Regions from separate parts of the Desulfoluna sp. CLI2B genome, predicted to be linked through region 3. Evidence: riboswitches for the same ligand, from Rfam matches in the RefSeq annotation. Region 3 holds a riboswitch; each other region holds the start of a gene.

Evidence for each region. Region 3 has a riboswitch for cobalamin ahead of ACOYW2_RS16050 (helix-turn-helix domain-containing protein). Riboswitches for the same ligand answer to the same signal wherever they lie in the genome.
Region 1: it holds a riboswitch for cobalamin, as region 3 does, so the genes downstream of both, ACOYW2_RS02250 (phosphomethylpyrimidine synthase ThiC) here and ACOYW2_RS16050 (helix-turn-helix domain-containing protein) in region 3, are expected to answer to the same signal.
Region 2: it holds a riboswitch for cobalamin, as region 3 does, so the genes downstream of both, ACOYW2_RS20885 (TonB-dependent receptor) here and ACOYW2_RS16050 (helix-turn-helix domain-containing protein) in region 3, are expected to answer to the same signal.

The regions. Positions count from the first base shown of each region.
Region 1 is NZ_CP186557.1:457,150-464,408, reverse strand. It holds gene cobT (nicotinate-nucleotide--dimethylbenzimidazole phosphoribosyltransferase) at 1-971, opposite strand, end outside; gene ACOYW2_RS02255 (phosphomethylpyrimidine synthase ThiC) at 1,233-1,508, opposite strand; partial or broken gene ACOYW2_RS02250 (phosphomethylpyrimidine synthase ThiC) at 1,631-2,494, opposite strand; cobalamin riboswitch at 2,844-3,069, opposite strand; gene sstT (serine/threonine transporter SstT) at 3,597-4,850, shown strand; gene ACOYW2_RS02240 (DUF1254 domain-containing protein) at 4,966-6,486, opposite strand; gene ACOYW2_RS02235 (TetR/AcrR family transcriptional regulator) at 6,901-7,259, shown strand, end outside.
Region 2 is NZ_CP186557.1:4,478,533-4,485,791, reverse strand. It holds gene ACOYW2_RS20900 (ABC transporter permease family protein) at 1-387, opposite strand, end outside; gene ACOYW2_RS20895 (carbohydrate ABC transporter permease) at 380-1,249, opposite strand; gene ACOYW2_RS20890 (ABC transporter substrate-binding protein) at 1,242-2,474, opposite strand; gene ACOYW2_RS20885 (TonB-dependent receptor) at 3,070-5,169, opposite strand; cobalamin riboswitch at 5,437-5,640, opposite strand; gene ACOYW2_RS20880 (hypothetical protein) at 5,928-6,215, shown strand; gene ACOYW2_RS20875 (MBL fold metallo-hydrolase) at 6,456-7,259, shown strand, end outside.
Region 3 is NZ_CP186557.1:3,388,800-3,396,058, reverse strand. It holds gene ACOYW2_RS16065 (4Fe-4S binding protein) at 1-561, opposite strand, end outside; gene ACOYW2_RS16060 (HoxN/HupN/NixA family nickel/cobalt transporter) at 583-1,431, opposite strand; gene ACOYW2_RS16055 (DUF1007 family protein) at 1,437-2,036, opposite strand; cobalamin riboswitch at 2,490-2,686, shown strand; gene ACOYW2_RS16050 (helix-turn-helix domain-containing protein) at 2,834-3,676, shown strand; gene ACOYW2_RS16045 (pilus assembly protein TadG-related protein) at 3,840-5,282, opposite strand; gene ACOYW2_RS16040 (hypothetical protein) at 5,804-6,091, opposite strand; gene ACOYW2_RS16035 (tetratricopeptide repeat protein) at 6,095-6,994, opposite strand; gene ACOYW2_RS16030 (type II secretion system F family protein) at 6,984-7,259, opposite strand, start outside.

The DNA.
Region 1 (7,259 bases), 2.9 Mb from region 3:
GCCGCCCCTGTGCCCTCGCCCAGGCGAAAGCCCAGGTCCAGAAGGGGATCCACGCCCAGGTGATCATGCATGAAGGTGTGCCCCACCTCCACGGAACGATGGCTGGCAAAGAGGTACTCCTTGGCCGTAGGGGCCAGATCCCCTGCAATCAGGGCCCCTGCCGTGGAGATGAACCCGTCGCACACCACCGGGACGCCGTGGGCCGCAGCCCCCAGAACGAGCCCTGCCAGGGCGCCGATCTCGTAGCCGCCCACCTTGGCCAGCACGTCCACGGGATCCTTGGGGTCGGGCTTGTTCACCTCGATCCCTTTTTTGATCACGTCGATTTTGCGCTGAAGGGCCTCATCGTTGATGCCCGTGCCACGCCCGGTAAGGTCTTCCACCTTTTCCCCGGAGAGCACGGCGATAATGGCCGTGGAGGGGGTGGTGTTGCCAATCCCCATGTCCCCGGTGCCGAGCATGTCCAGCCCGCCTTCGGCCACGAGTTCGTTCACAATCTCAATGCCGGCCTCAATGGCTGCCACAGCCTGCTCGCGGGTCATGGCCGGCCCTTTGGTAAAGTTCTCGGTGCCCCTGGCCACCTTTTTATGGATGATGGGAAGAGACGGATCAAAATCGGCCTTGACGCCGATGTCGGCCGCCAGGGACTCGGCCCCGGCGTGCTTGGCCAGCACGTTGATAGAGGCGCCCTTGATCACGAAGTTGTGGACCATCTGCTCGGTGACCTCCTGGGGAAACAGGCTCACACCCTCCTCCACCACGCCGTGGTCTCCGGCACAGGTCACCACCACCTTCTTTTCGAGCTTCACATCGATTTTACCGGCAATGGCTGCAAGGCGGGCGGACAGGGGTTCCAGCACCCCAAGACTCCCCTGGGGCCGCGCCTGGTCGGCCAGGCGGGCAAGGGCAAGCGTCTCAATCCCGCGATCGATCCCCACAATGGAACCGATGGTCTTTTCGAGCAATGTCATTCAGAACCCCTCCTCAATCAATCCAGTCAAAACATGCGCCCCCATGATGCCAGTGGTTGGAGACATGGCACCATGGGGACCAAAATGGTCGTTCGTAACAAATCGTCTTTGTAGCGATTCAACTTGCCTCCGGCAGGACCACCGGAGGCATTTTAAGCTGAATGGCTACACGTCAATAACCCGTACCGTTGATCACGGGCACAGCCCGTCAGCGAATGCGACAACCCGAGGTACGAGGGTTGGAGCATTCGCGAACCTGGGTTACCCCTTGTAGATCTTGTCGCCTTTGATGTCGGGCTGGAAAACCTCCATCCCCTTTTTCATGGCGCAGAAGTCGCCGCACATGGTGCAGGTGTCTTCCTGCTCGGGGGTGCGCTCTGCACGGATGGACTTGGCCACCTCCGGGAAAAGGAGGTGTTTTTCCAGATCGTCCCAGCGCATCTCGCGACGGGCCATGGCAGCCAGCTTCTCGGTTTCGCGGCGGTTGGGGTACTTGGCGATATCTCCGATACGGGTGGCAAGGCGGGTGGCGCGCACACCCTCACGCACATCCTGAACCGTGGGCAGGGCGGATCCTGGCGGGGGTGATGTAGGTCAGGGTCTGCGCCGAAACGGGCGGAGCTGGCCGCGCCGATGGCCGCCGTGATGTGATCGTACCCGGCGCCGGTATCGCAGGGGATGGGGCCGAGGACGTAGTAGGGGGCGTTGCCGCTCATGCGCTTTTCAAGCATGATGTTGCCCTCGATCTCATCCAGGGGCACATGGCCGGGGCCTTCCACCATCATCTGGCAGCCCATCTCGCGACCCAGCTCGGCCAGCTCGCAGTTGATGATCATCTCGGCCATCTGGGCGCGGTCGTGGCTGTCGTGGATGGCACCTGCACGGATTCCGTTGCCAAGGGAAAGCACGGCGTCGTATTTTTTCATGAGGGCACAGACGCGGTCGAACTGCTCGTAAAGGGGGTTTTCACGCTTGGTGGCGTCCATCCAGGCCACCATGAAGGTGCCGCCCTTGGAGGCAAGACCGCCGTACCGGAAGCCCTGGGCGCGGAGGCGCTCAATGGTGTACTGGTTGATGCCGCAGTGGATGGCCATGAAGGAGAGGCCGTCGTCGAGCTGCTGCTCAATGAGATCGAAAAGGTATTCGGGGTCGAGCTTGGAGGGATCCTGATACTTGCGCCCGGTCTCCTTGAAGGCCTGATAAAGGGGCACGTTGCCCAGGGGAAGGTTGGTGGCTGCCAGCACCTCGCGGCGGACAAGGTCCAGGTCCCCCCCGGCGGAGAGTTCCATGAGGGTATCGGCGCCCTCTTCCTCTGCGGCCAGGGCTTTTTCAATTTCGCTCTTGATGTCGCAGATATCGGAGCTGGTCCCGATGGAAGCGTTTACTTTGGTACGGAGGCCGGTACCGATGCCCACGGCAGGGCCTTTGTGCTTGGGGTTGTTGGGGATAACGATCTCCCCTTTGGCCACCAGGTCACGGATGACCTCGGGGGCATGCCCCTCTTTTTCGGCAACCTGCTGCATCTGGGGGGAAACCACGCCCTCCCGGGCCAATTCAATCTGGGTCTTGTCTACAGCCATTGTATCTCTTCTCCTTACAAGCATATCGGCGGGCTCATAAAATAAAGTACCGCCACCATGATTCGTTCGGCCACCGACTCCAACGGCGCCCCGGTTCCACCCGGGAGATCACCCGATGCCGCCATGAAATCCGTCTGTCGAAAGAAAGCAAGGAGTACGAACAGACAGCGCCGGAATTTCATGATCATTCCCACCAGCACCAACCCGTGCCGGTGAAACGCACCGATTTCAGGCAATAAAAAAAGGGCTCTGAGGTACATAGATATACCTCAGAGCCCTTTGCCATCGAACTCGGTCACGTGAGTCTCATGCACGTCTTCTGACTTCCGGGGTAAGAGCTCCCGACGCGCCTTCCCGCCCCCCTTCAGGAGAGGCAGTGACCGCTGGCATCTCTTCACATGATGAGGAGAAACCAACCTGCGCCGGGCCACCCGGTTACAGCGGCGGGACCGTCACGGATTTTCACCGTAGTTCCGTTTGCATGACACCGTATGACAAATTGAATGTGTACCCTGTTACCGGGTACTGTCCATCCTCTACACGAAACCGGCAAAGGGCGTCAAGGGGAAAAAACTCCGACGTCAAGGGTAGCGAAAAAAACCTTGAGGGCGGTGTGAAGATGCGCTTTGCCCATCAAGGCCTTAAAAAAAGCATTCATTCAAAGAGAACGCTCAAGAAACGTTCTCCAAGATTTCAAACAGTTGGCAAGACTGTTTTTACGCGTTCTTTCACTTTATTCGAGCACCTTGGTGTACCGGCTGTTTCAGGGCATACCAGTAGGCTTCCCAAATTTTACGACTCCCCCAAAAGGGATTCCAGTCTCGCCGCCCCATGTTCCTTCATAACTCCATTTGGCCTTTATTTTACAATGTTGAAGCTCCTCCTACCTACATTTCGGCCTCAGATTCATGAATGCGTAAAAACATAACGCCCTCGTTACGAATAAGCCTATATGGAAATAAAATATTGACATATAAGCGATATTTCCCCTATGAAATGGTGATAGTGGAATTAAGGAATATTTAACCAACTTTGGGGGAAATTCATGAATCAAGTGACAGGGATTTTTAAAAAAATCGCTTCGGGAAGCCTGGTACTGCAGATTGTGATCGGGATCATTGCAGGTGTCATCCTTGCTCAGGTATCACCGGATACGGCAAACTCCGCAGGCCTGTTCGGCAGCTTGTTCGTCAAAGCGCTTAAAGCCGTTGCACCCATCCTCGTTTTTGTCATCGTCGCCTCTTCCATTGCCAACCAGAAGCGCGGCACCCACACCAACATGCGCTCCATCATCGGTCTCTACCTGGTGGGAACCTTTATGGCGGCACTCGTAGCCGTCACCTTGAGTTTTCTCTTCCCCACCAACATGACCCTGGTGGCCACAGACACGGCAGCCACACCGCCCAACGGTATCGGGGAGGTTCTCAACACCCTTCTCTTCAAAATCGTGGACAACCCCATCAACGCCCTGGCTACGGGGAACTTCATCGGCATCCTTGCCTGGGCCATTGCCCTGGGCATCGCCTTCCAGCATACGGGTGAAGCAACCAAGACTTTCCTGCACGACGTCTCCAACGGCGTCTCCAGCATCGTCAAGCTGGTTATCCGGTTTGCCCCCCTGGGCATCTTCGGCCTGGTCTCACAGACCATCGCCACCACCGGTTTTGAAGCCCTTTCCGGCTACACCCACCTGCTTCAGGTTCTTTTGGGTGCCATGCTCATCATCGCCCTCATCGTCAACCCGGCCATCGTCTTCTTCATGACCCGGCGCAACCCCTACCCTCTCGTGTTCACCTGCCTGCGTGAAAGCGGCGTCACCGCCTTCTTCACCCGCAGCTCCGCGGCCAACATCCCCGTGAACATGGACCTGTGCAAGCGCCTCGACCTCAACGAAGACACCTACTCCGTCTCCATTCCGCTGGGTGCCACCGTCAACATGGCCGGCGCCGCCATCACCATCACCGTGATGACCCTGGCTGCCGTCCACACCCTGAACATTCAGGTCGACATGGCAACGGCACTTCTGTTGAGCATCATCGCCTCCGTCTCCGCCTGCGGTGCCTCCGGTGTGGCCGGTGGTTCGCTCCTCCTGATCCCCCTTGCCTGCAGCCTCTTCGGTGTTCCCAACGAGATCTCCATGCAGGTCGTGGCTGCCGGTTTCATCATCGGCGTCATCCAGGACTCCGCCGAAACCGCGCTGAACAGCTCCACCGACGTGCTGTTTACTGCTGCAGCGGATCTTAACGCCCGAGGCACCGCCGCAACTGAAACCGAAACCGAGACAGTTGCAGCCGCATAAGCTTCCGCGCTTAAAGAGACAACACAAAGGGCCCCATGGGAATCGTTCCCATGGGGCCCTTTTTTTGACGGCTCATTTTTGATCGGACCCGGCTCAGCGGGGCACCAGGGGACCGTTACAGGCTCGACGACTCAACCAGCTCAGGATCTCCGGGCTTCCAGGTTTTGTCGTAAAACGACTCCAGAGGGCCGTAGAGACGCAAAATCGTGTTCCACCCCTTGCCCGGCACGGTCTGAATCCAGTTATTCTCCTGGCCTTTGGGTGGCTTCGGGCTGAAGTAGATATCGTATGATCCGTCTTTACTCTGCTTCAGGCCTTTTCGAAGGTTGTCGATGCCGGGAAAACGCTGGTCGGTCTGCAGCATGGCGCGGGTCTGGTTGTCATAGAGGGTAAAGGACCAGAAATTCTTGGCCGGTACGTCTTTGGGAAGGTTGATCTTGTAGGTCTTGCTTCCGTCAAGGGCGTTGCCATCCTTGTCGAGATAGGCAATGGCGTACTGCGAGCCCTTGCCCACGTTCTTTTTTGCCATGGCAGGGGTGATCCCCGTGGCATAAAAATGCATGTACACTCGGGAATCCAGCAACCGGGCACCATCCAAAAGAAAATCGTAGCGTCCCTTGATAAAGGGGTTTGTCCAGACACGCTCTCCCGGATAAAGGTAATGGCGTTGATCCCGAGGCACGGCCGTCAGGGCCCGTGCCGTCACCGAACCGATCTTGGCGGCATCGGTGAGAATGTTCTTCATGCGCTCGTCCGGTGCGAACTCTTTACCCTTTTCAATGCCGATGGAGGCAAGGAGCCCACGGATTTCAGGGTCAAGCCCTTGCACGGGTTCGGCCTGGATCTGCGCGTCGATCTCCTCCCAGAAATGAAAATCCATGCTGTGGATGGTGTTGTGGTAGGTACCGGATACATTCACGAATGCCATCTTCGGAGGGTTGCCCTTTTTTGACAGGGGGTAGATCCGAAACGCCTTCCTGGTTGCATCCACAGCCGGTTTGGGCGAGCCATCCACCTGAAATCCCCGCCAGATCACCCAATGCCCGTATGTGTCTGACCTTACCACATGGTACCCGTTCGGCACGTCCTTCCTGTAACCGGGCGGTACGATGAGCAGTTTTCCACCCTCACCCTTGTCCGGGCCCGCGTTGCCGAAATCCACGACATAGTGAAACCAGGCATCGTTGATGAACCCCAGCACATTGGGCGGAGTCTCAATGACCATGGGCTCCTCACCAAGCTCCATCCAGGCCGCCATATATACCGACACGGTGTTCGGGGTCAGCCAGAGCGCTTTGGAGTCCATGAGATCTTCGAAGAGAAGGGCCGTGCTGTTTGCCGGTCCAAATGCCAGAAGCCCTTTTTCCATGGCATACATCGAGGCAATGGGAATGGTGGACAGAAAGGCCTGGGTCGCACGCTGGAGATCAAGCTGGTCGTAGACCTTTTGGATCGTGGGCGCATCGGGAACCCCATCAAAACCGGTGAGCACCCCGATGGAGGTCTCCAGCTTGTCCGGCGTGGAAATGCCTGGGGGCACCCCGGTGGTCATCTTCATGGCAGCCTGCCCGGCCGAGGGCTGCCCAACCATGGTACAAACAAACAACAAGGCGAGAACCGGCAACTTCGTGCTCATGACGTTTCTCCTTGATTCATGGGGTTATGGGTCGTTTTTTTCCTTTCCCGTCGCCCTTGGGGACACGGTCATACCAGTGAGGTTAAGCATGGTAAGGCGAGGTTGTGACGGGCGGCATGGGGGAGACAAACCCAGAAGGGTTTATCATTAATTCAAGGCAGATACACTCAGCAAGTATCTCACAGGCGCATTCACAGAGTCCAGCGCAATCTGTCCCTTCGTTCCAGGGAAACACTGGCCATAAAAAGCGTGTCCCCTGTTATATGATGCTGTTTCCTGCCCCTCGGGTTTTCGGTGTACCCATGGCTGCTCCCCCCACCTTTTTCAAAAATACTCTCCACTTATCCTTGACTCTCAGCAAACCACCATGCAAACATACCATACCGTATGGTATTAAATAAAAGGAGAGCGGCTTTGAGCAACCCACAGAACAAAGAGAAGAAAAAGGCCAGGCGCAGCGCCGTTGAGTTGCTGGACGCCGGACTTAACCTCCTTGCGGAGCACAGTATTCAGCAATTGACCATTGATGCCCTGTGCAACACCCTGCATGTCACCAAGGGATCGTTTTATCACCACTTTAAAGGCCGAAGCGACTACCTGGAGCGCATGCTGGAGCATTGGGTGGAAAACTGGACGGTGGAGAATATGCGACTGGCAAACACCGCGGGCAACGCGGTTGCGCGCTTCGATGCCATTGTGGAAAGCTCCAACAACCTGCCCCATGGCCCTGAAACAAGCATTCGGGCATGGGCACAGCGGGATGCCCTGGCCCT
Region 2 (7,259 bases), 1.1 Mb from region 3:
CAGGACCACGGAAAAGGGGACGAGCCAGGAGAGGAAGAGCAGTCGACGGACGCGCTCACGTCCTTTCCAGTTTAAGATGCCCAGGCCGAAGCCGGCAAGGGCGGCAAGGCCTGTCTCCAGAAGGGCGCTTGCAGACGCTGTCAAGGCGCTGTTGGCAAGGTAGCGGCCAAAGGGAATCAGGGAAAAAATCTCTCGGTAGTTTTGCCAGCGCCACGTTTTGGGAAAGAGCATGGCGAGGCCCGAGGCCCCGTCGAACACCTCAGCATTGGACTTCAGGGAGGTGGCAACCATCCACACAAAGGGGGTGATGAACACGAGAATCAGGCCAAGGCCCCCCAACAGGGCTCCAAGCCTTCGGGGAATCGATGGTGCGTGGGCGTCAGTCACGGCGCTCTCCTTTCCATTTCAGGACCAGAAGGGGGGATATCATGAGGAACATCAGGATCCCCACGGTCGCTCCGTAGCCCATTTTCTGCCATTGAAAGGCGTTTTCGTAGAGAAGGTAGGACAAGGTGGTGGTGGATCGCAGCGGGCCGCCGCCGGTCATGATAAAGGCGATCTCAAAGCCGCCCTGGATAGCGCCGATAAACCCCAGGCAGAGGTTGAATCCCACCAGGGACTTCATCCAGGGCCAGTAAATGTCCCGAATGCGGCGTGTCACGGGCAGTCCGTCCAGCCTTGCCATGTCGTGAAGCTGATCCGGGATCTGCCGGAATCCGGCCAGGAAAAAAAGCATCTGAAACCCTCCGACGCTCTCCCAGAGCAGCACCACCATCACCGCCGCCTTGGCCCAGCCCGGGTCGTCCAGCCACAGGGGTGCCGATACGCCCACAAGGCCCAGCAACCGATTCAACAGCCCCATGTCCGCAAAAAAGATGGAGCGCCACATGATGTACAGGGCCACCGGGCTCACCAGGGTGGGCAAAAAGACCACCAGGCGCAGCAGGCGGTGCCACGGGGTTGTCCCGCGCAAAAAAAGGGCCAAGGCAAAGCTGCCCGCCACCTGGAGGGGCACCGCCATGGAGAGGATCAAGGTGTTGGCTGCGGCCTGGAGAAAGAGGGGATCGGGCGAGCCGCCGGTCAGGCCCAGCAGGGTGCGGTAGTTTTCAAGGCCCACAAAGCTCGGCGGGGAGGTCAGGGACCACCTGAAAAGGGAGAGCACGGCGCAGGCCGCCCCGGGGATGAGGACGAGGAAAAAGACCCCGGTGAGCAGGGGGGCCACAAAGACAAGACCGCGGCGATCAGTCACGGGCCACCTCCACGGCTCCGGCCTCAAGGGCCGAGGCCATCATATCCGCCGCCTCTTGGGCATCGGCCACGCCCAGTCTGTGGGCTTCCAGGGCCTGCTTGAAGATCTCTTTGACCAGGCCTTCGTTGAGCAGGGGGCTGTGCTCCGGGCACCGGGCCTTTTGGGCCTGGTCTTTTAATACGGAAAGGGATGGGGGAACAGGGATCTCCTTGCGGGCGGGCAGGTAGATCCGGTGGGCAAGGTGTCGCTTTTGGGCCGCTTTACCCCCCAAGGCGGCCACGAAATGCCTGGCGAGTTCGGGGTGGCTGGATCGCCCGGAGACCCCGAAGGAGTTGCCTCCCATCACCGTGACATCATTGATCGGACCGCAGGGGAGCATCCTCACCTGCCAGGGCACCCGGTCCTGGGCTTCAAAATCGCCTATTTTCCAACTCCCGGACCAGTAGAACAGGGCGCGCCCCTGGAGGAAAAGGCTTCCCAGCACCCCCTGGCTTGCACCGGAAGAGGGCAGGTTGAGGCGGTCCGACGGCTTTGGAATGACCCCGGGAAGGCGTCGCCAGTTCGCCATGGCGGCCAGGGTCTCCCGGGCGATGTCCCGGTCCAGCACCGAGGTCCCTTCCTCGGAAAAGAACCGCCCGCCCCGCTGCCAGTACCAGGTGGTGAACCAGACGGACTCGTTTTGGATGTCCAGGCTGAACACGGGTTTTCCCGTGTCCGTCACCGCCGGGGACAGGGTTCGGATCAGGGCCAGGAGGTCCCCCCAGGTCCGCACAGCCATGGCTTTGTCCTTGGGCACAAGGTCGGGGTTGAAATAGAGCACATAGGGGTAGGCCACCTGGGGAAGGGCCATGAGCTCGTCGGTGTGGCCTTTGAAGCAGTAATCCTGAAGGGCGTCGTAGTAGGGCCAGGCACGTCGGGATGGCCCGGACAGGGGAAGCAAAAGCCCGTTTTCCGCAAAGGCCTGGAAGGTGTCGGCGGAGAAAAAGGTGATGACATCCGGGGCATCTCCGTAGAGGCATTTTAGGAAAAACTGCCTGGCATCGCCCATGGGCATGATCTCCACGCGGACCCCCGGGTGCTGCTTTTCAAACCATCGGGCCGCGTCAACCCGGGATGGGTGGCTGTTGGTGGCCCAGACCAGGGTGACGGTTCCGTCCGGGGCCGGGCGGCATCCTGCCAAAAGGGCCAGCAGGCACAGCAGCATGAGTACTTTTTTAATGGGCATGGCCCGGCTCCTTGGAATTGGTCAGGTCACGGTGATCCGTGGAAAACGTTGCAACGATTCAGCCCAATCGACCACAGATTGGCAGAGTCACTTTTACAGTTCGCTTTGTGAGATCTTGTAGGGTGTGCTTGCGCACCATCTGTTCGAAAAACCAAATCTTTTGCCGCGTCTATACAGTTTGGCGGGCATCTTAATAGGGGGCATGACCGTTGTAATTCTTCGGTGGTGCGCAAGCGCACCCTACCTTTGCTTTGCCAGTGCTCCGTGGAAAACGTTGCAACGATTCAGCCCAATCGACCACAGATTGGCAGAGTCACGTTTACAGTTCGTTTTGTGACATCCTGTAGGGTGTGCTTGCGCACCATCTGTTCGAAAAACCAACGTCTTTTACCGCGTCTATACTGTTTAGCGGTTATCTTAACAGGGGGCATGACCGTTGTGATTCTTCGGTGGTGCGCAAGCGCACCCTACCTTTGCCTTGCCAGTGTGAAGCGATTTCAACCGTTGCGGCAGAGCCACCGTGCATCATTCCCAGGCGGAGCCTGGGAATGAAAGAGCGTATCCAGTTGCTACGAAGTTTGTGGCTCACCTCGCTTTAAAAATCAGCCCTCAGGCTGACGGTGACGCTCCGGGGCTCTCCGGGGTAGCCGGCGTCTTTGGACGAGAAATCGTCGGCGATGTAGTACTCGTCGAAGAGGTTGTGGACGGCCACCTGGAAGGAGAGGTTCTTCACAGGCACGGTGACGGCGGTGTTTACCGTGATGTAGTCATCCAGGGTGTGGAGGTTGCCGGTGGTGTTGTCCCGCAGGTTGCGTTCGCCCACGTAGTTGGCCGAGACGTTCCAGTTGAAAAAATCCGTGGCCAGGTTGGCGCCGATGCCTGCCATGTGCTCGGGGGACATGCGCACCCGGTTGCCTTCAAAGGAGTTGCCCGAGGTATCGGTGAACTCTTCGTAGCGGGCGTCGTGGTAGGCGTAGTGGCCCCAGGCGCTGACAGCGTCGGTGATGCGGCAGGAGATCTCCGCTTCCACGCCGTCCACCTCGGTGCGGGTGTTGGTAAAGAGAAAATCATCGGTGGAGGTGCGGAAGGAGCGGGGTCCTTTTTTTTCGGTGCGGAAGCAGCTCACCTGGGCAAAGAGTGTGTTGCCCGAGGAGAACTTGACCCCTGCTTCGTAGCTTTTGGTCTCTTCCGGGTCCAGGATCTGGGGAAGGGTTTTGTTGTTTTTGGTGCTGAGCTTGGGAAACTGGGTGCGAAAGCCCTCGGCATAGGTGGCAAAGAAGGCCGTCTGAACCGAGCCCACCCGGAAGGCGTTCCAGGTGGCGCCCACACGGGGGCTGAAGGCCGAGTCGCTCTGGTCGGCTTCCACGTCTTTATTGGAGGTGGTGAGTTCTTCGTGGAAGTGGTCGTAGCGGATACCCGCCATGAGGGAGACATCGCCAATGGCAAGGGTGTCCTGGGCGTAGGCGCTGTAAACGGTCTGCTCAAACTCGCTTTTGACCGTGGTGCCGGTGGGGTTGCCTGTGGCCGGGTTGCCCACATTGGTCAAGGGGGTGTCCCAGTTTGGGGGGCCGTATTTGGGCATGCTGCTCCAGGAGTAGCCGGGGGCGTCCTTGTCCTGGGAGGCGATCTCCACATAGGTGCCCACAAGGAAGGTGTTGTCCACGGTCTCTCCGGTGTGGTCCAGGGTCATGCGCAGGTCGTTGTGAAAGGCCCTCTGCTCGGAATCGCTGACCCACCAGCCCTTGTTGCTCTGGCTTGCCGTCACCGTGGTGCCCCCGGTGGCGTAGCTGTCGAATTGGGTGAAGGTCAAGTCGTTGGTGATCTTCACGTTCTCGGAGAGGGAGAGGGTGGGGGAGATGGTGACGGACTGATACCTTCCGTCGTAGCACGCGCCGTCGATGGCGTGGTTCTCTTCCCGGGTGACTCCGTCCATGGGTTTGCCGTCCACAATGGGGATGGTGGAGCCCCTGTCCGCGTTGACATTGGACAAGAGGGCTTGGACGTCCACGGCAAAGGTGTCCGAGAACTCATGATGGCTTGTGACCATGGCGTTCTGTGCATCTCTTCCGACACCGTCCTGGTAGCCGTTGCTGGTGGTGCCGCCTCCGCTGACCATCACATACCCTTTGTCGGTGGGGCTGAGCACCCGGGTGTCTGCCCCGTAGGTGTCAAAGCTTCCGCCCCGGGCCACCAGGGTGGTGGAGGCTTTGGAGGTATCCTGCGGGACGGTGATGATGTTCAAGGTTCCGGCCACGGCGCCACGGCCCCAGATGGAGGAGGAGGGGCCTTTGGCAAACTCGATGCGTTCCACAATGTTCAAAGGAATCATGGTCAGGTCGGCGGAACCGTTGACCTGGCGGAAGGGGATGCCGTTGATGAGAACGGCCAGGTCCTTGGTGTCCCGGGAGCCCCGGACTTCGATGTGGGGGTAGGCGTTGCCCTGGATCCCCATCTGGAGGCCGGGAACGGTTTTGAGGGCCTGTTCGAGGGTGGTGGCCCCCATGCGGTCGATCTGTTCACGGGTGACCACAGAAACGGTGACGGGTACCTCCATCCGGTCCTCGGCCACCCGCGTGGCCGTGACGACGATTCCTTCCATGGAGGGCGTTTCCGTGGTTTCTGCCGAGGCGGTTGAACCGCCCAGGGCGCAAAGGGCCAGGGCCAGGACTGCACATCTTCGTATTGCGTAATTCACTGTCTCACCTGCTGCATCTCAAGTGGAATTGCTTCCATTGCTTCAACAGGGATTTTTTTTTAACGATACCCGGGCAAGGGCATCCATGGCCGCGGCACGTGCATGCCGGGTGGCAGGCAAGGGTCCCGGTGGCTCATGGGCAGGTCCGGATACAAAAAATCCCCAGCTTCCATACAAAAGCCAGGGACTGCACCCGTTCAAACTTGATCCCCGGGTCGCCCCGCCAGAGGGGGCTCTCCCACGTTTTTCGTCGCTCGCAAGAAACATGGGTATGTCACATCACAGACAGGTCTTCTGACTTCCGGATCGATCTACTCAACGCGCCTTCCCGGCAAAGCCAGTGACATGAACACGCACCAGGGGTGTCGTGCCTGCGTTTTTCGTCCCCGATTACAGCGGCGGGACCGTGACGGATTTACACCGTCTTCCCTATTAAGTCCGATTAAGGACATCTGTGAGAATGAGGTTTGCTATCACTCATTTTCCGCTTTTGTCAACAACAAGTTGCACCTTCTCGGTAAGAAATTAATGTCGGGTTTCCTGTGCCCTCGGTACCTTGTGACGTAACTTTTGACTTTAAAGGTATGAATAGCCATGGGGCCTTTCACCCCGCGTCTCTTACGGCGTGATCCGTTTCATAGGGAAATAGCGGGGGAACGGTAGATACTCTTGCGCGTGGGTGTTCGGCATGGTTTCAGGCCGGGTGCCCCCGGGCTGGGACATCGAAACATAAGGCAAAAGAAATTAAGGAATCGATTATGGATGAGAAGGTGACGGTTTACAGGTACGTGGGTGAAAAAGGCGAGAGCACAACCATCGAGGCTTTTTTCAAGGGAGACAAGCTGGTGGTACAGGGCTGCGACACAGGCCCTTCGGCAACCGGGGCGTTGGGGGACTGGGACTACGAGTACTGGCTCTATGCGGACAAGACCATCTGCCCCGGCAACATTCTGGAGATTTTAAAAAGTGGCTTCCGGGGGTTTACGGCCATCAAGCGGTGGTTTGACGAGCAGCAGATTGACTACGACGTTGTCTCCTATGCCTGAGTTTCCAAAGCATGCTTTTTGGGTGCCATATACGTCACGTTGCAGACATAGGACCACATATGACCCCGTGTGACACCGCATGCGATCCTTTGTGTGCGGCTGCCGGACGTAACTTCCTCAAAACGGGGGTGATGTGATGTTCGGCACGGAACTTGATTTCCAAATAAGACCGGCACAGCCCCTTTGCAAGGCGAAGGGCCGGAAACCAAGACGCAACCAAACGGCACACAGGAGGAAGCAATGGACGCAGGCAAGGCAATATCCGGGAAAAGGTATCACAGCTGGGATGAGGTTTTTCAGGCATCAAGGCCCATGGCATTCAGGGCATTGAACACAGGGACGATTACCTCCCCCCTGGCACCTTACACCCAGGCGGAGAGTATCCCGGCGGGTGTGGACACATCGAAGACCGTCTCCCACGCGGTGATGGTGTTTTACTTTCATCACCCGGAGAAGGGCGATATCCTCATCGACAGCGGGTTTGACAGGTCGTTTTACGAAAATCCCCCCTTTGGGAATTTGTCGCCCTTTGTCATCGATTTTCTCGAGGGCAACAGGGCACGCTACACCCAGCAAAAAGATGAGGACTTAGAGTCCCGGCTTCGAAAAAACAACATCCATCCTACCCACCTCTTTTTGACTCACATGCACCCGGACCATACCGCCGGGATACCGGCCCTGTCTCCCTGGTGCAATATATGCTATGGAAAGAAGGAGAATTCGGCGCACTACCGCCTGATGACGGGGAGCCACCTGAAAGGAAAGGGGGATATCTCTCTTATTGATACCGATTCAGCTCCGGCGATTCCTCCGTTTGATCATGCGGTGGACCTGTTCGGGGACGGCTCCTTCTGGGCGCTGTCCACACCGGGCCACACAACGGACCATCTTGCCTACCTGATCAATGCGGAACCGTTCCCCATCCTTGTCGTGGGGGATGCGGAACTCTCGGCCTGGGGCATGACCCAGGGGGTGTTCATGAACTCCGATGGCGGGAAAGAAGGGCAGCAGGCCGTTCGGGAATCGGCAAATGCGATTCGCGGG
Region 3 (7,259 bases):
CACCTGATCGTTCTCAAAAATACGGGCTCCGAACACGCATCGGTCCACACACTCCCCGCAGTGAACGCAATCGTTCATCTGCGTGACAGCGACATAGTCTGAGTGGGCGATGAGTTCCTTTCGCCCGGAGTCGCGAATGATCTGCAGCTCATGGCAGCAACACGGGCAGCAGCTGCACAGGGCATACAGCGCATGGTCCGGCCTGTACAGGGCCAGGTGAACGAGGCCGCATCGGTTGGCGTGTTTCAGGATTTCCTTGGCTTCAGAAAACTCAACACGGCGGGCTTCCCCTTTTTCAATGCATGCCTCGGCCATTTCGTCGAAGAGCAGGCAGACCTCAAGGGGGTTGTTACACCGTTTGTATCGGACCCTGCATTCGCACGCCTGAACCGCTACGACTCTTGCCGTGCGCACGATCTCCGTTACCTGCTCTGTGGGGAGCACCCACTGTTTTTCCTGAACCGATTCGGAGACGGGAATCACCCGTGATGAGTGAGAGATCCTGCGTGCCTTGAGCCATTTGTCATAGGTTGCGAGGCGTTTCGAGAGATAAGAGTCCATGGGCTCTGCTCCCCATCAGGGTTAAAGCCCGGTGAGCATCAAGGCCCCGAGGGCTGTGAGCGCCGTGCCGGAGACGGCGGTGAGGATTCCCGGGAGGCGTCTGGGCCGTGCTGAGGTGGTCTTCAGTCCGGCGTTTTTTCCTGCCACCACAAGGATCACGGCGGCGGAGATGGTGGCGGCCATGCCCAGGGTGATACCAAAGGCCATGAGGATGCCCAGGTGGGTGAGGTGAAGGCCCATGGCAAGGAGCATGACCGTGACGACACCTGGGCAGGGGACCATGCCGAAGGCAACAGCGGCCAGAAGGCCCCCGGCTTTTGGGGCACTTTCCTGATGGAGCTTGGGCCGTGCCGCTTCGTAGATGCCGGAGAGCAGGAGAAAGAGCCCCAGGAGGATGACAAGGGTAAAGCTCACCTGGCTGGTGAGCCGGGTGGCGTCTTTGAGGCCGGTGGTCATGCGGATTTCAAGGAACCATTTGATGCACAGCACGGTGAGGATCCCGGAGAGGCCGTGGCTGAAGGCGACGATGTTGCCGAAAAGGACCCCGTCTTTGGCTTTGCGGTTTCCGTGGAGCATGTAGGCGGTGGCAACAGCCTTTCCGTGGCCCGGACCGGCTGCGTGGATGGCTCCGTAGAGGATGGCAAGTCCCAAAAGCGGTGCCAGGGCAAAGAGGTCGGGGGCGGCGGCAAAGGATTTCAGGGTGGCGGCCATCTCGTTTCTCATCTGGAACTGGATGAGGATGAGCTTGTGCATGAGGCGTGCCCCAAGGCCCGGCGCAGTATCCGGGGGGCCGAAGGCGTGGGCCGCAAGGGGGCTTAAAAGAACCCATGTGAAGAGGGCAGGGGCTGCAGAGCGGATGCGTGGTGTCATGGGTGTTACTCCTTACCGGAGATGGAAACAACGGCTTCGATGGGGTGAAGCATGCCGAAGTAGTATGATTCTTCCGTGTTCTCCCTCAAGGTGAACCCCATGCCCTGGGGCACATCCCCGGAGAAGGTGAGGGGGGCGTCTTCTGAGAGAAAGAGGGCCGAGTAGTTGGTGGGATCGTACTGACTTAGCCGCAAAGGCTCTCCCTTTTCAGGCTGCGGGGAAATGGGGATTGAAAAGCGATACACCACGATGCCGTCCTGGGCCTCGCAGTTGAAAGAGGCAATGGTGACGGCGTGATTTTTGGTTCCGCTGTGGGTGATGAAGGTGAAGTAGTGTTGCTCGGAGAGGTAATCAAAGGCCTCGGATTTAAGCGTGTTCAGCTCTTTGGGGGAGAAGGTCCCGTCGCCGTTGGTGTCGTAGTCTTCCAGAATCATCGCTGAAAAGCCGTCGTCAAAGGCCCAGTCTACATCCAGGCGAACCGGTTGCTTTGCCTCGAAGCAAAGGGTCATCCGGCTGGTGATAAAAACATGGGGGTGAGCCCCTGGAAAGGACAACGGGGCAAGGGTAAAGATAAGGGCCAGGGCAAATACTAAGGGAATGCGCATGAAGACGGTTCCTGCGTGTTAAAGGTTACTTCGAATCGTTTCGGTTCTATATAAAGTGGGTGGAACAGGGAGCGCAAGGGAAAAAGGGCGGTGGGCCGAGTTCGTCGATCCCGGGTTTTTCGCCGGAGACTTTCGCCGTAAACATTTGTGGTTAACGGATGTTGCCGTGAGCCGTCCCCTGGGGACGGCTGCCTTCGTTGGAAAACAAAGGGTGATACTTGCCGGTAACGCGCATATTGTCCTGTGTTTGTCGAAATTTATCTTTGACCCGTGTGCCGCTTTTCTCCTTGACAAATCAACGGCGGGGTCATTATAACTTCATTTACTCAGGTGATGAAATAGATTGCCTGGTACGATACACGCCCTGCGGATGAGATGTTTCCCGCATGCATCAGTGGTGGGCTCCCGATGTCATTTCTTTACGCTGCATAAATATAGATTGATACAACCTAAAAATTTGTTTGACGTTCAGGTTCCCCGGTCTCGTGATGTCCCGAGACCCGGGCTAAGAGGGAATCCCGTGAAAATCGGGAACGGTCCCGCCGCTGTAACTCCTGCAAACCTTTCAACGCGTTGTGCCACTGGGTCAAACCGGGAAGGCCGTTGAAAGGGGGGGAAGTCAGAAGACCTGCCTGGATGTATCGGCACGGAAAGGAATGATCCATGATCGTTCCGAAGGCCTCGAGGAAGGTCTTGTGCAGAGTGTGAGTCTGTGGTGAGGATGAAAACGGTTCCCCATATCGATGCATGCATCGGTATGGGGTTTTTTTATGGGATTTCTTGAAGCAGGTAGCACGATGAATGAACGAGAGTTGTTGAAACGGCACCTGCCCTTCGGCAGGCTTTCTCCTGAGGCCCTTGATCGCGTGGTCTCGGCGTTTCAGTCCTATCGGTTTGCCGAGAAGGAGAAACTGGTTGTGCAGGATGAAGTGGCGACCTGGGTTGGCTTTGTGGTGTCCGGGAGCATTGAGCTTCGCATCAAGCGGTTTACCGGAGGGGATCTCTCCTTTGGGTCCCTTCGGCGCGGGGATTTTTTCGGGCTGATGTCCTTTGAACCCAAGGGGATGTCCATTGCCAGCGCCGTGGGTGCCATTCCCGGGGTTGTGCTCATGGCCAGGCGCGAGGCCTTTCATCAGATGCTGGAGACGTTTCCGGCATTGAAAACCTATTTTTACAAGATGTCCCTGGACAGGGTCTGGACCGCCTACCAGAGCCTTTACCAGGGAAAAGCCGCCGAAGGCCCCGGTCCTTCCATGCCGGGGTGCGCCGCCCTGGAGGTCCAAAAATCCATCGATTTCATCGACCGAAATTTCATGAATCCCATCACCCTGGAGGAGGCCGCCAAGGCCAACGGCATGAGCAAGTTTCATTTTTCGCGGATTTTTAAGGACAAGACAGGAATGTCCTTTAAAGAGTACCTCAACATGCGGCGAATCCATGTGGCGAAAAAACTGTTCATGGCGGACAACCTCAACGTGTCGGAGGCCTGCTACCAGGTAGGCTTCAACGATCAATCCTATTTTTGCAGGGTGTTCCGCAAGCTCGAAGGCTATACCCCGTCGGAGTTCAAAAAAATATGCACCGGGCAGTTTCCTGCCCGGAAACGGGGGGAATCCCATGCCAAGGTGGTGTCGGGGTGAATGCCGGGAAGGGACTGACTTGAATGATAAGGGCAAGTAAGAGGTCTCGGTTGGCCCGGAGACTCCAGGCGTGCTTATGTCGATGGCATATGGAAGGCTGCTATGTCTTGACCATGGTGCATAAATGCACCCTACGGGCCGTGGTTTTTTGCATTGGCTGGGGTTAATGGACCTTATCGTCGGATAGCTCAAGGCGGCCGTGCATGAGAAGGGCCGCACTGCAGGGGGGGCCGAAGGTGCCGTTGATATAGTTCTTTTCTGATGAGAATATGCCAGAAGTGTGCCCTCTGAACAGAATCTGCCCCTGTGCAATGATATTCAAAAAGTTTTCATGGGTGGCAACTCCATTCCAACTTGTGTCAACGTACTTAACAGAAAAGTTTTTTTCTGTTCGGAACACAACCCCTTTATACCCATCAAGAAAAATGCGGCTTGAACTGCCGCATTCAGGCGATCCGATATCTTTTCTACAATATATGTATGCGCTGTCATGGCCGTTTCCTCCCATGGTGAAATCAAGGGCATTTCCCCTTGCGTCAAAGTCAATTTTAAGCTCAGAGGCAACAGTAAAATTATAGGCATCGTAATCGTTGTCGCTACACGTTGCGAAAAGAAACAAAGTCGCCTCATCATCAGCGTTTTCAGCACTGAAATAGTATATTTGGCCATTATGGTCTCCACGATGGAGGCCGAATACATAATCAGTTTTATTATCAAGCCCATGGCGGTAGAGGGTATTGCCGTGTTCGACAGGTATTTCTGACTTACAATCATAATCTCCGTCAATTTCAGGCCATTGATCTACGGTGTACACGATGCCGTTGGCTCTAAAATAGTCCCAGTCAATGGGGCGAACATCCAGAACTGGTCGTGCTCCCTGGAGCCCTGAGCGGCAGTTGACGATTTTTCTTCCTGCGGTGACGAGGGTGTTACCGGTTATCTCCACCGGCCTGATGAATGCAACATCTCCGTTTGCATGAACGCTTCCCATGTTTCTGAATATAAGCTGATTTCTGCGAAAATTGTCTTGGCTTCGAATGTCCGATATTTGGTTCTCCCCGTGGGCCAGGATACCGAAACGCCGCCGAAACGCCACGGAAGCCACGTGGACGTCGACATTTTTTTTCTTTTCCAACTCTCCCATAAGAAGGGATTCTCTGACAGTCAGGGACACTTTGACGGCGTTGACGTACTCGTCGGCGGGAAAATCGGGTTCTCCTTCGGCTGCAAATTCTTTGTAGACGAGAAAATCATCGTAGGCGTCGTTCTCATCGTAGTATCCCCGTGTGATCTCCACCTCGTAATTTTGCGGGAAGTCCTCATCAATGGCAGGATCCTCCACGGCTTCTTTTCCCGGAAACAGATTCTGGACAAGGACCTTGCGGGCACGGGTTTCGGGGTCTCCGTCACAGAGGTGAAGGGCCCCAGCCATGGCGGCGGTGTCCACGCAGTTCTGGAGGGTTCGTTTTTCGCTGAAGAGATAGCCGGATTCGATGACAAGGGCGAGCATCATCAACAGGGCTGTCATGAAAAAAGCCACCACAAGGACGATGGAGCCTTGCTCGTGTTTTTTGGGGGGGCTTGTCTTGATTGCTTTTTTTACCATATGCACGGTTCTTTCAAACAAACGTCGGCCTTGCCCGGATATTTCACGAGTCGAGTGCACCCATGTTCAAGGCATCAGAGCTGCAGATGTAGTGGTTTACCTCAAAGCTCTGAAAACGCAGAAGATGGGTGCTCTCGGCTCGCCCGAAGGGTGAGAATAGATAGGCGAACGTCGATTTACATTTTGCATTTTCAAAATAGCCGACATTTTTATTATATCCATCAGAAATCATGACATTTTACATTTGGATGGTTGTTTTCTCATGAAATATCCGGGCTTGATGCTCGTTTGGGCGATGGGTGTATTGGCATCACCCTACGAAAACCCTTGTCCCTTGGAGCGCCGCACTCCTGTGCGGCACGGGTAACGACGGACTAAAAAGCCGCGCCGGAGTGCGGCGCTCCGTTTCGGTGGATCTTTCGTAACCATTCAGCCTATCCCGGATATTTCACGAGTGATATGCCTCCGGCAGCCCTGCCGGAGGCTTTTTATCTCTAATCAACCATGGGATTTGTGAGATATCAATCGGCCATGATATCGGCGTCGCTGTCTTTGGTGTCGGAGTCTGAGTCGATCTCTTTCATTGGGTGCTCGTACTTGTTTTTGTAGATGGCGTTTGCCAGGGGCCCGGGCATGGTGGTGACGGGGGCGCGATTGATCGGTGCGTCGGGGTTCATGACCTGGGCGTGAAATGCCTTGGTAAAGGATTCGCCGAACTCAGGGGCGATGTGCTTCGGGGCTGAGCAACCTGCGAGCAGGATGGCCACAAAGGAGAGGGGAACGGCAAACGCTTTGGAAAAGGGGATCATGGTTCAGGGTGCTCCTTTGGTTGCTGCAATGTTTTTCTGGGCGGCGGACAGGGTGGGGTCCATGGCAAGGGCCTGTTCGAAAAAGCCGGCTGCCTGCTCCGTATCGTGCGCCAGGGCGTGGATGGCGCCCATGTTGTTCAGGGCCTCGGCAGGTTTCATGAGTTTGCTCAGCAGGGCCATGGCTTCGGCCTCCCGTCCTGCCACGCCCAGGCAGATGGCGAGGTTGTGCCGGGCCAGGAAAAAGGTGTCGTCAAGGGCGATGGCCCGGGTGAAGCAGTCCTGGGCCAGGTCGAGGTTTCCTGCGCACAGGTGGGAGAAGCCCATGTTGTTGTAAACATCGGGGCGCGCCGGGTTGATTTCAATGGCTTTCCGGTAGTGGGCCTGGGCCGCGCCTGGGTTGCCGGTGAGGTCCAGGGTCATGGCCAGGCCGTTGTGTGCCGGAGCGTAGTCCGGCTCCCGGGTGAGGGCTTTGCCGAAACATGTTTTTGCCTTGTCGTAGTCCTTTTTCTCCCGGTGGCAGCAGCCCATGAGGTGGTATATTTCAGCTTCTTCTCCCCTCATCGCCAGGGCTTTCTCCAGCTGGACCAGGGCAATGTCGTGATACCCCTTGCTGATCATGTCCTTTGCCAGGGCGAGGTGGTTGGGTTCGGGGCACTTTTGTGTCATGGCCGGAGACAGTCCCCGTGCCATGGCGTCGTCGGGCGAGAAGGCGGGGGGCGTCTTCCCGGCGCAGCCGACAAGCAAAAGGCAGCCGACAAACAAGAGACAGTTGATACGAAGATTTGTGAAGGATGTCGCTGTGGTGTGCCCCGAGGGACGAGGGGCAGATCGCAGAGGCAATCCGTTTTCAAGGCGGCTCACCTTGCCGCCGGAGGCATCGTTTTCTGTCTGGCTAAAATCCATGCTTGAACCTTTCGATGAGGTTGATGATGGCCGGGCCGAGGATGATGATCATCAGGGCGGGCATGATGAGGCCCACAAGGGGAAAGGTGAGCTTTGCGGCGACCTTGCCTCCTTTCTCCTCGGCCAGCTGTTTTCGCTGTTTTCTCATGGACGAAATGGTTGTGCGCAGGGCGTCGGCAATGTCCGTGCCGAATCGTGCGGACTGGTTCAGAACGGTCACCACGCTGCCAAGGGATGAGGAGCCGTTTCGTGCTGCAAGGTGTGA